One region of the Mesorhizobium sp. FG116 genome, then DNA from elsewhere that is predicted to be linked to it. Evidence: riboswitches for the same ligand, from Rfam matches in the RefSeq annotation. Region 1 holds a riboswitch; each other region holds the start of a gene.

Region 1 (4,616 bases):
CGTTGCACATATGCCCGACCGGGCCTTTGCCGATGCGGGCAAAGACTATGTTCAGATGCTGCATGCCCTTTATCCGGACAGCAAGCACGTCACCGACAAGATGCCGGGCAATTTCATGCTGATCGGCTTTCTGCACATGATGCTACCGAACGCCCGGATCATTCATTGTAGGCGTGATGCAGTGGCAACCTGCCTGTCGATCTTCAAGACGCATTTCCGTGGCGACAGCCACGCCTACAGCTACGACCTTGAGGAACTGGCAGATTTTCACAACCTTTACACCGACATCATGGCGCATTGGCGCAAGGTGTTGCCCGGCGTGATCCATGAGGTGCACTACGAGGATTTCGTCGCGGATCAGGAGGCCCAGACGCGAGCACTGATCAGCCATCTTGGGCTGCCTTGGAACAACGCTTGCCTGAATTTTCATGAAACCGACAGACCGGTGCGTACTGCTTCGGCCGCACAGGTACGCCAGCCGATGTACAAAGGCTCGATCGATCTCTGGAAGCGTTACGGCGACAAGCTCCAACCCCTGATCGAGCGATTGACCTAGGTTCCGGCATATGTGCGCAACCGCCTGCGTGGTGCAGGTATTTGTCCCCACACCTTGACGGCACGGTATTATCGCAGGACTGGAAAGGTCATAATAAATTTCCAGCCATTGAACCGACCCAAGCCGAACAGGTATTTCATGCTACCTCCCCTCACCCCGCTTATCGAAGCACTGCCCTCTACAGTCCCTTTTGTCGGGCCAGAAGCGCAGCAACGTGCCAGCGGCAGGATTTTCCGTGCGCGTATTGGCGCCAATGAAAGCAGTTTTGGCCCTTCGCCCACTGTCATTGCGAAGATGCGCGATGTCGCCCGTGACATGTGGATGTACTGCGACCCTGACAATCATGACCTGAAGGTCGCTGCGGCGGCACACCACGGTGTCCAACCGCAGAATATTGTCGTCGGCGAAGGCATTGATGGCCTGCTCGGCCTGATCGTCCGCATGTATCTCGCCCCCAGCGAACCAGTGGTTACATCGCTTGGGGCCTATCCAACCTTCAATTTCCATGTCGCTGGCGTCGGCGGAAGGCTGGTTACAGTACCCTATGAGAATGACAAGGAGAGCCTGGACGGCCTGCTTTCCGCGGTTCGCAGGGAGAATGCGCGGCTGGTCTATCTGTCCAACCCGGACAACCCGATGGGAAGCTGGTGGGAAGCGGCAGAAATCGAACACTTCATCGACGTCTTGCCCGAAACCACCATGCTCATTCTTGACGAAGCCTATTGCGAACTGGGCCCGGCCTCGGCCGTACCGCCAATAGATGTTGCCCGGCCGAATGTTGTCAGGATGCGGACGTTCTCGAAAGCCTATGGCCTGGCGGGCATACGCTGCGGCTATGCCGTCGGTGAAGCGCAGGTAATCACTGCGTTCGAGAAGATCCGAAATCACTATGGCGTCAGCCGCATGGCTCAGATCGCCGGCGAAGCCGCCTTGGCAGACCAAGCGTACCTCGCCAAAGTCGTAAGTCAGGTGGATGCAGGCAGGCAGCGGATCGCGACGGCCGCTACAGACAACGGTCTGGTGCCGCTTCCATCCGCGACGAATTTCGTCACCATCGATTGCGGACGTGATGGCGCTTTTGCCCTCAAGGTGCTGCAAGCGATGCTCGCGCGCGATGTCTTTATCCGCAAACCGATGGCGCCGGGGCTCGACCGCTGCATCCGTGTAAGTGTCGGCCTCGATCACGAACTGGATATTTTTGCCGAAGAATTGCCGGGTGCTCTCGCTACCGCACGGGGCAACTGACGCAGTGGATGGCAGCTCATATTAAGTTTTGATTCAGTCAGTTAGGCTCTCCGGCCGTTTATCCTTAGCGCCCAACGCCTGCCATCACTGGTGAGTTCGGTTACGCTTAGAGGCTCAACATCAATCTTCCAGAATGCTCGCATCGGCGCCCCCAGGATAGTGACAAGCGCTGAGCGAATCACCGCCGGATGCGTAACCGCAATCGTGTGCCCCTTCAGCACCATGATCTCACCCAGGAAAGGCACGATCCGCGCAACCAACGTGGTCAGCGATTCGCCGCCAGGGGGCGCGGCTTCCGGGTCGTTCAGCCAAATGGCAAGCGCTTCCGGCTCCGATTTCTGCAGGTCTGAAAGCTTCTTTCCTGCCCATCGACCGAAATCCAGATCGCGGAGCGCCTCAATCGGCTCGCTTGCTAATGCGAACGCTGTGGCCGTCTGCGTCGCGCGTAAAAGCGGGCTGGTCCATACGCGGTCGGCCCTGGGCAATCTACCTGCCTGCGCAACCGCGGCATCGGCAGCGTTCTGCACCAGCGGTTCATTGAGCGGAAATGTCCCCTTCCGATTGGCCTCGGTTGCCCCACTGCATAAAAAGGTCAAGCGCGCCGTCATGATGATGAATCCAATTTTTAGACCCGGAGACCCTAGTGCTTTGTGCGCCCGGATTTAAAGCGTCGATCTCTGATCGACTGCGCATTTCATTGACAGTCATGAGCCGCGCCGGTACTGTTTTTTGTAGGTAACGGGTTTGGAAGCCGGTGGGAATCCGGCACGGTCGCGCCACTGTGATCGGCACTTTGCCGAGAGTCAGGACTTTCCCGCTACCAGGCACTGAATCAACGGGACGCAGTATCCCAGGAGCTATGAAATGTCCGATGTCGCCTACGCACCAAGTGCGCTACCTCAGCCTATTCCTGTGCGCGAAATTCTGCCTTGGGCGCTTTTCGGCGGACTGCTCATGCTGATCGCGATTTACTTCATTGGTTCCGAAGAGGGCGCTATGACGCTTGTCTCGGGGCTGAACACGCATGAATTCGTTCATGACGCCCGCCATCTGCTCGGTTTCCCCTGCCACTAGGAGACTGAAAATGGTTGGAAGTCTTTTGTTGCGCGGGATGCTGGTCGGCATCCTGGCAGGACTATTTGCGTTTGGATTCGCCCGCATTTTCGGTGAACCCCAGGTCGACCGCGCCATTGCTTATGAAGAGCAGATGGCCTCGGCGGAAGCGGCTGCATCCGGGCAACCGGCTGAAGAAGAGCCCGAATTGGTTAGCCGTGGAACACAGGCGGGCATCGGCCTGCTGACGGGTTCCGTCATCTATGGCGCTGCCATCGGCGGATTGTTCGCACTTGTGTTTGCCTATGTTTACGGTCGGATCAGCCCGCTCGGACCGCGCGCCACAGCCGCCCTGCTCGCGCTGGGCGCATTCATTGCGGTCGTCCTTGCGCCGGCATTGAAATACCCGGCAACTCCGCCGGCCGTGGGCAATCCTGAAACAATCGGCGCGCGAACCGAACTGTTCTTCGTGATGTTGTTGGTCTCGATTGCAGCTTCCGTTGCGGCGGTCGCACTGGCTCGGCGCCTGTGGGCCCAATATGGAGCCTGGAATGCCGGTATTGTCGGCGCTGCGGCCTTCATCGCCATTATGGTCGTCGTCCAATATGCGCTGCCGACGATCAACGAGATCCCGGAAGGCTATTCGGCTGATCTGCTCTGGCGCTTCCGCACCTCGTCGCTCGGAATGCACGCCGTGCTTTGGACTGTTATCGGCCTGGCGTTCGGCGCCCTTGCAGAAAAAAGCTTTGCAAGCCGTTCCGACCGCCGCCGCGCAGCCTTGCGTTAAAATCATGCAGCGGCGCATTTCGAAATCGAAATGCGCCGCTGTCAGCATTTGCCTCGGCCTGACCGTGCTGGCGTCCACAGACGCATTCGCCCACCGGCGAACGTCCGACGGCGATATGAGTGGCCTACCGATAGCCAGCCTTTCACACGGCCAGATGGCGGTAATTTCGAAATACCGCAGCGAAATTCTCGATCTAGCTGAACGCCAAAGCCGGACTGACGAAACATTCCATCGCCTCAAGAACTTCGGCGCGATCCAGTACACATACTGCCTTTGGGGATTGGTGCCCGGCAGCCTAAAGGACGAAACCAGTCCCTTCAACGAATGCAGTCACGCTTATCTTTCAGCAGCTCGCGAACTGCTCGCCTATATGCGCGAGACATCACCCGACAGGCAGGCTGTAGAAGACCTCATCTCGCGTATCGACGTGGATATGGTGCGCAACCAAGCATCCTTCGTGCAGTGCCAGTACAGCGCCGAATCCTTCAATACGGCGAGCCTCGTCCGTCCCGTCTTGAGCGATGTGCCCACTCATCTGCCCAGCCTAGCCGCCTTTTCGGGCTTTGCTACGGTCTTGGTGGCAGGCCCATTTGTCCTTGCCGGCATGACAAGACGAAAACCCGACGACGCCAAACGACGCGGATAAACCTGACTTGCCCGCGCTATGGTTGCTACCCCTTGAATTAATTGAACGTTCGTTTTATTATTTCAACAACGAGGGAAGCGATGGCGCGCACGACCGGTTCGGACGGCGAAAAGACGGAAGCAGCGATCCGCGAGGCAGCGGTCGAGCTGATTGCGCGCTACGGCTACGAAGCCGTATCGATGCGCCAGCTCGCTGCAGAGGTCGGCGTGCAGGTGGCGGCACTCTATCGATACTTCCCGACCAAGGAAGATCTGCTTTTCACGCTCATGCGCGAGCATATGAACGCCCTGCTGGCCGCATGGAACGCCGGGCGCCCCGCAACGTCAGAC
Region 2 (4,616 bases), on a different contig from region 1:
GGGCCGAAGTTGATATTGAAGTTGCGTACCGAGGTTTCAGCCATGCCCCGTGCCTCAGTTCGTCTTCGCCTTCTCGTCTCCGGGCAGCACGTAGTCCGTGCCTTCCCAAGGCGAGAGAAAATCGAAATTGCGGAATTCCTGCTTCAGTTCCACAGGCTCGTAGATGACGCGCTTGGCCTCGTCGTCGTAGCGAACCTCGACAAATCCGGTCAGCGGGAAATCCTTGCGCAGCGGATGGCCCTCGAAACCGTAGTCGGTCAGCAGGCGGCGCAAGTCCGGATGGCCGGAAAACAGCACGCCGTAAAGATCGTAGGTCTCACGCTCATACCAGTCCGCACCCGGATAGACGTCGGTGATCGACGGAACCAGCGTATCCTCGCTCGCCTCGACCCTGACGCGGATGCGCAAATTCTGCTTCGGCGACAACAGGTGATAGACGACATCGAAGCGCTTTGCGCGGGCCGGATAGTCCGCCCCGCTGACGTCGATGATCGACACGAACTGGCACTTCGCGTCGTCGCGCAGGAAGCGCACGACATCGACGATATCGCCGGCCTTCACCGTGATGCTCAGCTCGCCATAAGCAACGACGCTTTCCAGAATATCGGCGTCGAGCTTGTCGTTGAGATATGCGGCAAGATCGTTGAGGCGTTCACTCATTGTCGATCACCGCTCGATCGTGCCGGTACGGCGTATCTTCTTCTGCAACAGAAGAAGGCCATACATCAAAGCTTCCGCGCTGGGCGGGCAGCCGGGCACATAGATGTCCACCGGAACGATGCGGTCGCAACCGCGCACCACGGAATAGGAATAGTGGTAGTAGCCGCCGCCATTGGCGCACGAGCCCATCGAGATGACGTAGCGCGGCTCCGGCATCTGGTCGTAGACCTTGCGCAGCGCCGGCGCCATCTTGTTGGTCAGCGTGCCGGCGACGATCATCACGTCCGACTGGCGCGGAGACGCGCGCGGCGCGATGCCGAAACGCTCACTGTCATAGCGCGGCATGGCGGAGTGGATCATTTCCACGGCGCAGCACGCCAAGCCGAAGGTCATGTACATCAGCGAGCCGGTGCGCGCCCACGTGATCAGCGCCTCGGTAGACGTGACGAGAAAACCCTTGTCGGCGAGCTCATCATTGATGCCGACGAAGAAAGGATCGTCAGACCCGATAGGCTTTCCAGTCCTCGGGTCGAGAATGCCTTTGGGCTGCGGCGCAACCAGCGTGCCGGAACTGTCGCTCAATCCCATTCGAGCGCCCCTTTCTTCCACTCATAGGCAAAGCCGATGGTCAGCACGGCTAGGAACACCATCATCGACCAGAAGCCGAGCATGCCGATCTCCCCGAAGGAAACCGCCCACGGAAACAGGAAGGCCACTTCGAGATCGAAGATGATGAACAGGATGGACACCAGATAAAAACGCACGTCGAATTTCATGCGCGCGTCATCGAACGAATTGAACCCGCACTCGTAAGCTGAAAGCTTTTCCGGATCTGGATTGCGATACGCCACCAGGAACGGTGCTATGATCAGGGCCAGTCCCACGACCAGCGCCACGCCGATGAAAATCACGATCGGCAGATACGAACTCAGCAATGCGTTCATGCTGCGACTTTCCGTTAGCGGCTACCCCGCCTGAAGCTATAGCAGCAGGCCATGATACGGAAGCGCGACAGTTAATCGCTGAACCGCTTGCCGGTCCCATGCTGCAACGCGGCGAGGGTTAGCGCAGCCGGTTGCCCGAAGCAAGTCAAACCTTGGCCAAAAGATGGCGCTCGCACGCTTATGAAGCAAAACTGGTCATTCCAGCTCTTGTTTGATTTCCTTCACTTTTTACTCCACTTTTACTCCTGACAGTATTGTGGCGATTTCGCTGCTAGCATGGGCGGAATCAACTTCCCGCACCGCACGGCCAGCATCGACGAAAAAGGCGCATGAAAGAGACGTTTTCTCTCGCACAGGCACGACGCATCACGCTGGCTGCACAAGGCTTTGGCCTACCCCGCCCGGTCGGCCCTGTCGACCGCAGGCACTTGACCAGAACCCTGTCGCGCACCGGCCTGCTGCAGATCGATTCCGTCAGCGCCGTGGTGCGCGCGCATTACATGCCGCTTTACTCAAGGTTAGGCTCATACCCATTTTCCCTGCTCGACAATGCCACCCAGTCGCGCAAGCGGCTGCTGTTCGAATATTGGGCGCATGAGGCGTCCCTGCTGCCCGTCGAGACTTATCCCCTGATGCGCTGGCGCATGCAGCGCGCCGAGCGCGGCGACGACATATATGGCGCGCTGGCGAAGTTCGGCCGCGAGCGCGCCGACTATATTGAAGGTATCTACCGCGAGGTCGCCGCTCGTGGCCCGATTGCCGCATCCGATCTCGAAGGCCAGAAGGGTTCCGGCGGCTGGTGGGGCTGGAGCGAAGCCAAGCATGCCTTCGAATGGCTGTTCTGGGCTGGCCGCATCACCACCGCCTATCGGCGCGGCTTCGAGCGCCTCTATGATTTACCCGAGCGCGTATTGCCGCCGGCAATCCTGAACATGCCTACTCCATCGCCTGCCGATGCGCACCGCGAACTGTTGCGCATTTCCGCACGAGCCCACGGCATCGCCACCGCCGGTTGCCTGCGCGACTACTTCCGCCTCTCCCCGGCCGATATCAAGGGCCGCATCGAGGAACTCGTTGAAGAAGGCGATCTGATCCCCGTCCGTATCGAGAGCTGGGCAAGGCCGGCCTATCTCCACAAGGATGCACGCCTGCCGCGCAGGGTCGAGGCACGTGCCCTGCTTGCGCCTTTCGATCCACTGGTCTTCGAACGCACCCGCACCGAAAGCCTGTTCGGTTTCCGCTATCGTATCGAAATCTACACACCGGCGGAAAAGCGGCAGTACGGCTACTACGTCCTGCCCTTCCTGCTCGGTGATAGGATCGTGGCGCGCATCGACCTTAAAGCCGACCGTCCGGCAGGCGTCTTGCGTGTTCATGCCGCCTATGCTGAACCGGGCGCGCCGCCCGAGACGGCATCCGAACTGTTCAAGGAATTGCAGCTCATGCAGGGCTGGCTTGGCCTCGACCGGATCGAGGTCACGCCTGCTGGCGATCTCGGCCCGTCGCTCGCCGCTATCAAAGCGTCGTAACCACGCGTTGACACGCCCACCTCCTCAAGCCTAAATCCGCCACAGACGGTCTCCTCTCCAAAAGAGGGGAGCTAAGAGGGAATGCGGTGCGAGGCTTTACGACCTCAAATCCGCGGCTGTCCCCGCAACTGTAAGCGACGAGCCAAGCCGGACACCACTGGGCAGAGCCCCGGGAAGGCGGCAGCAAGGCAACGACCCGCGAGCCAGGAGACCTGCCGTCTGCAGAAAAGAATCCGACCGCCTGGCGGGTGTCCCGGGCAAGGAGCACGCTTTGGATTGCGACGGCAATTTTTCAGGTGAATCAGATGGCCGCGCCGCGGTTACGGTTGTGGTCTGCACATCGTGCCGTGACGAGACCGGTGCCGACTCTCACCCCCGCGCCGGTGAGTTGCTTGCTGAAAGCGCACGCACCGCAGCCACTGGCCGAAATGTCCATATCCGCACCGTCGAATGCCTCGGCAATTGCAAGCGCCGCCTGAGCGCCTCAATCCTGCGCGCCGGCGGTTGGAGCTACGTCTTCGGCGATCTCGCGCCGACAAGCGGCGCCGATCTCGTCGAGGGTGCCGAACTTTTCGCCGCCAGCCCCGATGAGCTCATGCCGTGGCGCGGCCGCCCAGATTGCCTCAAGCGTGGCCTCGTCGCCCGTATCCCTCCCCTCCATTTGTTGAAGGACTGACTATGACCGCCACAGCTACGCGCGTTCCCTGCACCGTCGTCACCGGCTTTCTCGGCGCGGGCAAGACCACGCTGATCCGGCACCTGCTTGAGCATGCCAAAGGCAAGCGCCTCGCCCTTATCGTGAACGAATTCGGCGACATCGGCGTGGACGGCGAAATCCTCAAGGGCTGCGGCATCGATACCTGCCCCGAGGAAAACATCGTCGAACTGGCCAATGGCTGCATCTGCTGCACCGTTGCCGACGACTTCGTTCCGGCGCTCGACCAGATCCTTTCGCGCACACCCAAGGTCGATCATATCCTGATCGAGACGTCCGGCCTCGCTTTGCCGAAGCCGCTCGTCCAGGCCTTCCAGTGGCCAACGGTCAAGAGCCGGGTCACCGTGGACGGTGTCATCGCCGTGGTCGACGGTCCAGCCCTTGCCGCCGGCCAAGTCGCCTCGGACATGGACGCTCTCGCAGCCCAGCGCGCCAGCGACGACTCCCTCGACCACGACGACCCCGTCGAAGAAGTTTTCGAAGATCAGGTCGCCTGCGCCGATCTCATCATTCTCTCCAAGGGCGACTTGATGGACGCCGCCGGTTCCGCCCGCGCCAACGCCATCATCAATGAGCACATCACGCCCGCCGTGAAGGTCGTGCCGTCCGTACAGGGCAAGGTCGATCCGTCGGTTCTTCTCGGTCTCGGCCTCGCCGTCGAGGAAGACATCGAGAACCGCAAGTCGCATCACGACGGCATGGGCGACCACGAACACGACGACTTCGACACCTTCATCGTCGATGTCCCCTCGATTTCAGATCCGGAAG
Region 3 (4,616 bases), on a different contig from region 1:
CGCGCTGCCATGCCCGGAGCGCCGCTTCCTTGCGGTCGGTGTCCATCATGATCTGGGCCAGGCCGGATAGCGCGCCGAAATGGCGGGGCTCCAGCTGCAGGGTGCGGTCGATGTCGGCCATCGACTTCCCGTAGTTCTTCATCAGGTAGTGGACGGTTGCGCGGCGGTTCCAGCCCTCGGCATAGGTCGGGTCGAGGGTCACGACCTGGTCGAGGAAGTCGAGCGCGACGTCGAACTTCTTTTCATCGACCGCCTTTTGCGCCCAACCCATCATCAGGTCGACCGAGGCGCTGCCCGATTGCGACCATTCCTGCCAGATGCGCTGGGATATGTGGGTGGCGATCTTGTCGTTGCGTTCGCGCTTCAATTCGGCAAACAGCCTGTCGAGGCGTTGCGCATGGGTCTCCACGACGGCGCTGTTCTTGCCCGGCTCGGCGGGCACGGTGTCGTCGGCCAAGGCGACGGGTGCGAAGGTACCCGCGAGAAGCACGATAGCGAGGGCAACGAAAATGCGCATGGCAAGAGTCTAGTCTCGCCATGCGCAAGGTCAAACTGAAATTAGCGTGAGCGTGCCGGCCAGCCGGCAATCACAAGAAGACGCAGGAGCAAAAGGCTCCGGCCGCAGCTCAGCCCTGACGGGCCTTGTAGCGCGGGTCGGTCTTGTTGATGATGTAGATGCGGCCCTTGCGGCGAACCAGGCGGTTGTCCCGGTGGCGCGCCTTCAACGCCTTGAGCGAGTTCTTGATCTTCATGGTCTTGCCCGTCAATTTGGCCCTTTGCGGGCGTAACTGAAAAGCGCGCCCCAAGTGCGCGCTCAATTCGTGACAGGCTCATAAACGAGGACTCTTGTTTATGTCAACCTTCGCGTAGTGCCCAAACCGGATGTTGATTGCCAATCAGCCTGCCGATGGCCGCCGGACAAGGCGGGTGAAGTGCCCCATCTTGCGCCCCGGCCGGGCTTCGGCCTTGCCGTAGAGGTGAACCAGCACGTCAGCTTCGGTCAAAAGCGCAGGAACCCGGGCCAGATCGTCGCCGATCAGGTTTTCCATGACGCAATCGCTGTGGCGGCGCGGGTCGCCCAAGGGCAGGCCGGCAACGGCGCGCATGTGCTGTTCGAACTGGGAAATGACGCATGCGGCTTCCGTCCAATGACCGGAATTGTGGACACGCGGCGCGATTTCATTGGCAAGAAGCGAGCCGTCGCCCAGAACGAAGAACTCGACGCCGATGACGCCGACATAATCCAGGGCGTCGAGAATCTTCGCCGTGGCCTCGCGGGCCGCATCGGCGGTGGCGGCTGATATGGCGGCCGGCACGGTCGATGAGCGCAATATGCCTTCGCGATGGATGTTCTCGGCCGGGACATAGGTCACGATGCTGCCGTCGGTGCCACGCGCGCCGATCACGGAGATTTCGCGTTCGAAGCCGACCAGAGCTTCCAGGATCAGCGGGACGTTGCCCATCGTCTCGCAAACGCCGGCAAAGCCGCCGCTTTCCATGTTGCGGAATACGCGCTGGCCCTTGCCGTCGTAACCCATACGGCGGGTTTTCAGCACGCCGCTGCCATTGAAGGCAGCAAGGGCATTGGCGAGGTCGCCGTCATTGTCGACCGGCTGGAACTTGGCAGTGGCGATGCCGATGCCGTTCAAGAATGTCTTTTCGACGATGCGATCCTGCGCAACCTCAAGGGCGCGCGCCGGCGGGTAGACCGGCACGGTCGCGGCCAGGACGTTGGCCGCGGCGACGGGGACGTTTTCGAATTCATAGGTGACGACGGCTGATGCGGCGGCAAGCTCGGCAAGAGCTGCGGGATCGTCATAGGCGGCGGTGATCTGGCGATTGGCGACCTGTGCGGCTGGGCAATCCGCCTGCGGTTCGAGCACCACTGTGCGGTAGCCGAGACGCGCGGCGGCCATCGCCAGCATGCGGCCAAGCTGGCCGCCGCCGATGATGCCGATGGTCGATCCGGCCGCGAGCATCAGCGCTGATCCTCCGGTTCGGCAGCGACTTTGGCCGTCTGGGCCTCGCGCCATGCGTCGAGCCGTCCGGCAAGTGCTGCATCGTTGAGCGCGAGGACGGCGGCTGCAAGAAGAGCCGCATTCACGGCACCGGCCTTGCCGATGGCGAGCGTACCGACAGGAATGCCGGCCGGCATCTGCACGATGGAGAGCAGCGAATCCTGCCCGGACAGCGCCTTCGATTCGACGGGGACGCCAAACACCGGCAGCGGCGTCATGGCCGCCGTCATGCCGGGCAGGTGAGCCGCGCCGCCGGCGCCGGCGATGATGACCTTGTAGCCGGCTTCGCGCGCGCCTTTGGCGAAATCATAGAGGCGGTCGGGCGTGCGGTGCGCGGAGACGATCAGCCGTTTGTGGGGGATGCCGAGCGCTGCAAGCGTCTCGGCGGCGTGCCTCATGGTTTCCCAGTCGGACTGGCTGCCCATGATGATGGCGACATCGGCGCGTTGGTCGCTCAAGGCCTTGCTCCCGTCAACAAAGCGGCGACGTAGCGGAATTCGCCTGCTGTCGCAAGGACGCTCTGCCCGGTTGAGGGCGGATTGCGATTGCCGACCGCCAAGCGGCGCATTGACGCAACCTCGCTATTGGGCAGCGCTGGTGGAATTGACAGCGCGCCTTGGCAACAGATAGCGTTGCTACCGGAACTGGTTCCAAGCACGGATCAAAAGGGAACACGGTTGGCCGAACGATCGGCCGAAGCCGGACTGCCCCCGCAACTGTAACCGTAGAGCCTTCTTCCACGATGCCACTGGCGGTAATGCCGGGAAGGCGGAAGGAAGCGACGACACGGAAGTCAGGAGACCTGCCTGTTCCCGTCACCCATGCATGACCACGGGGTGTGGTCAGGCGCGGCCGTCCGTTGCGGTGACACAAGTGTGTGTTGCCGCGCGCCGGAATGGCCGCAGGGGGATTGTTTGCATTCCAGCCTGCCCCAACCAGCCGCGGTTCGAAATGAACCTTGGGCGAAGCGTCGCCCCGAGACTTTGGGGACTGGAATGAAAAAGACACTATTTGCCGCAAGCGCATGCGCGCTTGCCTTGACCGGCGGGGCGTTTGCCCAGCAAGCCGAGAGCGGTGCCACGACCGAGCTTGAGCGCATCGTGATCACCACGCCGCTGCGTCGGGCGTCGTCGCTCGAGCGTTCGACCTCATCGGTTGCGGTGATCGAGACCAAAGACATCGAGAAATCCCCGGCGGTGGACCTGCCGGCGCTGTTGAAAACCTATGCCGGCGTGACGGTGACTTCGAATGGCGGCCTGGGAGCCGATTCCAGCGTGTCGTTGCGCGGCACCAGCGCCAACCAGACGCTTGTGCTGGTAAATGGCGTGAGGGCGTCTTCCGCCACTTCCGGCACCTTCAACCTGTCCAGCATTCCGCTGGCTTCGATCGAACGCATCGAAATTGCGAAAGGCGGCCACTCCGCGCAGTACGGCGCCGATGCGATTGGCGGCATCATCAATATCATCACCAAACAGGGCGGCGATTGTGACAATGGCAAAAGCACCTGCGGCAGCCTGACGGCGGGCATCATGCATCCTTGGGGAGGCACGCTTTCCGGCGATATCCGAGGAGAGACCGGAAATGGCAGCAGATTTGCCTTTGGCGCCAGCCTGCTCGGCACGCGCGGCTATGATTTCACGCTGCCGACGACCTATGGCCACGAGCCGGATGATGACGGGTTTATCCGTGGAACGGCCAATTTCTCGCTGTCCAAGGATCTTGCGTGGGGAACGATCTACACGGACGGCATTTTTGCGCGCGGCAGAAACCAGTACGACCGGGCTGCAGCCAACGAGGCCGACACAACGAATTTTTCCGGACGGATCGGTGCGCGTCTCAAGCATTCCGATACGTGGGAATCGACAGTGGAGCTAACCACCGCGCTCGACAATTCCTCCAATTTCAGGGGAGCGGTCGATGGCGATGATTTCGATACGAGCCGCTATGGCGTGCTGGCTTCGACCCAGAAGACGTTCGAGACCGATACCGCGAGCCACATTTTCCAGCTTGGTGCTGAAGCCTATCGCGATTCGGTCGATGGCAGTTCCGTTGCAGGCGTCGACTATTCGAAGAAGGAGCGTGATCTGGCGGCGGTGTTTGGCCAGTATTCACTCGAATATGACCGGCTGACTTTCGATAGCGGGGTCCGCTATGACCACGACGGACAATTCGGCGGCCAGACGACCTACAATCTTGGCGCCAGCTACGAATTGCTGGACGGCCTTGTGGCGCGGGCTTCCTATGCCACCGGTTTCCGCGCCCCGACGTTCAATGACTTGTACTATCCCGATCCGTGGACGCCGGGTAATCCGAATTTGCGGCCTGAGCGCTCGCGGTCTTACGAGGCCGGCGTGAATTGGCAGGCAAGCGAGGACACAAGCCTTGACGCCGCCCTTTACCAGATAAAGGTCGAGGACCAGATCAACTGGGCGGAGTCGTTTCCAGGAAGTTTCATCTGGCAACCCTCCAATGTCGAGAACGTAACCATCACCGGCTTCGAGGCGACGCTTCAGCATCGCTTCAGCGACGAATGGTCGGGCAAGGCTTCGGTCGATATCCGCGAGCCGCTCAACGAAAGCCCCGGAGTGCATGGCAAGT

Evidence for each region. A riboswitch is a leader RNA that binds a small molecule or an ion and turns the genes downstream of it on or off. The one in region 1 is predicted to bind cobalamin.
Region 2: linked by a shared signal. The riboswitch ahead of ACODTY_RS07995 (DUF1636 family protein) and the one ahead of ACODTY_RS16365 (CbtB domain-containing protein) in region 1 are both predicted to bind cobalamin.
Region 3: linked by a shared signal. The riboswitch ahead of ACODTY_RS00660 (TonB-dependent receptor plug domain-containing protein) and the one ahead of ACODTY_RS16365 (CbtB domain-containing protein) in region 1 are both predicted to bind cobalamin.

What each region holds. Positions count from the first base shown of each region.
Region 1 is NZ_JBMDKS010000021.1:4,154-8,769, forward strand. It holds gene ACODTY_RS16350 (sulfotransferase) at 1-556, shown strand, start outside; gene ACODTY_RS16355 (pyridoxal phosphate-dependent aminotransferase) at 695-1,801, shown strand; gene ACODTY_RS16360 (histidine phosphatase family protein) at 1,843-2,409, opposite strand; adenosylcobalamin (AdoCbl) riboswitch at 2,522-2,663, shown strand; gene ACODTY_RS16365 (CbtB domain-containing protein) at 2,666-2,875, shown strand; gene ACODTY_RS16370 (CbtA family protein) at 2,886-3,641, shown strand; gene ACODTY_RS16375 (hypothetical protein) at 3,586-4,287, shown strand; gene ACODTY_RS16380 (TetR/AcrR family transcriptional regulator) at 4,368-4,616, shown strand, end outside.
Region 2 is NZ_JBMDKS010000007.1:41,392-46,007, reverse strand. It holds gene ACODTY_RS08020 (NADH-quinone oxidoreductase subunit D) at 1-44, opposite strand, end outside; gene ACODTY_RS08015 (NADH-quinone oxidoreductase subunit C) at 55-660, opposite strand; gene ACODTY_RS08010 (NuoB/complex I 20 kDa subunit family protein) at 667-1,248, opposite strand; gene ACODTY_RS08005 (NADH-quinone oxidoreductase subunit A) at 1,239-1,604, opposite strand; gene ACODTY_RS08000 (winged helix-turn-helix domain-containing protein) at 1,934-3,133, shown strand; cobalamin riboswitch at 3,163-3,367, shown strand; gene ACODTY_RS07995 (DUF1636 family protein) at 3,405-3,809, shown strand; gene cobW (cobalamin biosynthesis protein CobW) at 3,812-4,616, shown strand, end outside.
Region 3 is NZ_JBMDKS010000001.1:148,372-152,987, forward strand. It holds gene ACODTY_RS00640 (tetratricopeptide repeat protein) at 1-517, opposite strand, end outside; gene ykgO (type B 50S ribosomal protein L36) at 627-752, opposite strand; gene ACODTY_RS00650 (5-(carboxyamino)imidazole ribonucleotide synthase) at 897-1,979, opposite strand; gene purE (5-(carboxyamino)imidazole ribonucleotide mutase) at 1,979-2,476, opposite strand; cobalamin riboswitch at 2,647-2,842, shown strand; gene ACODTY_RS00660 (TonB-dependent receptor plug domain-containing protein) at 3,014-4,616, shown strand, end outside.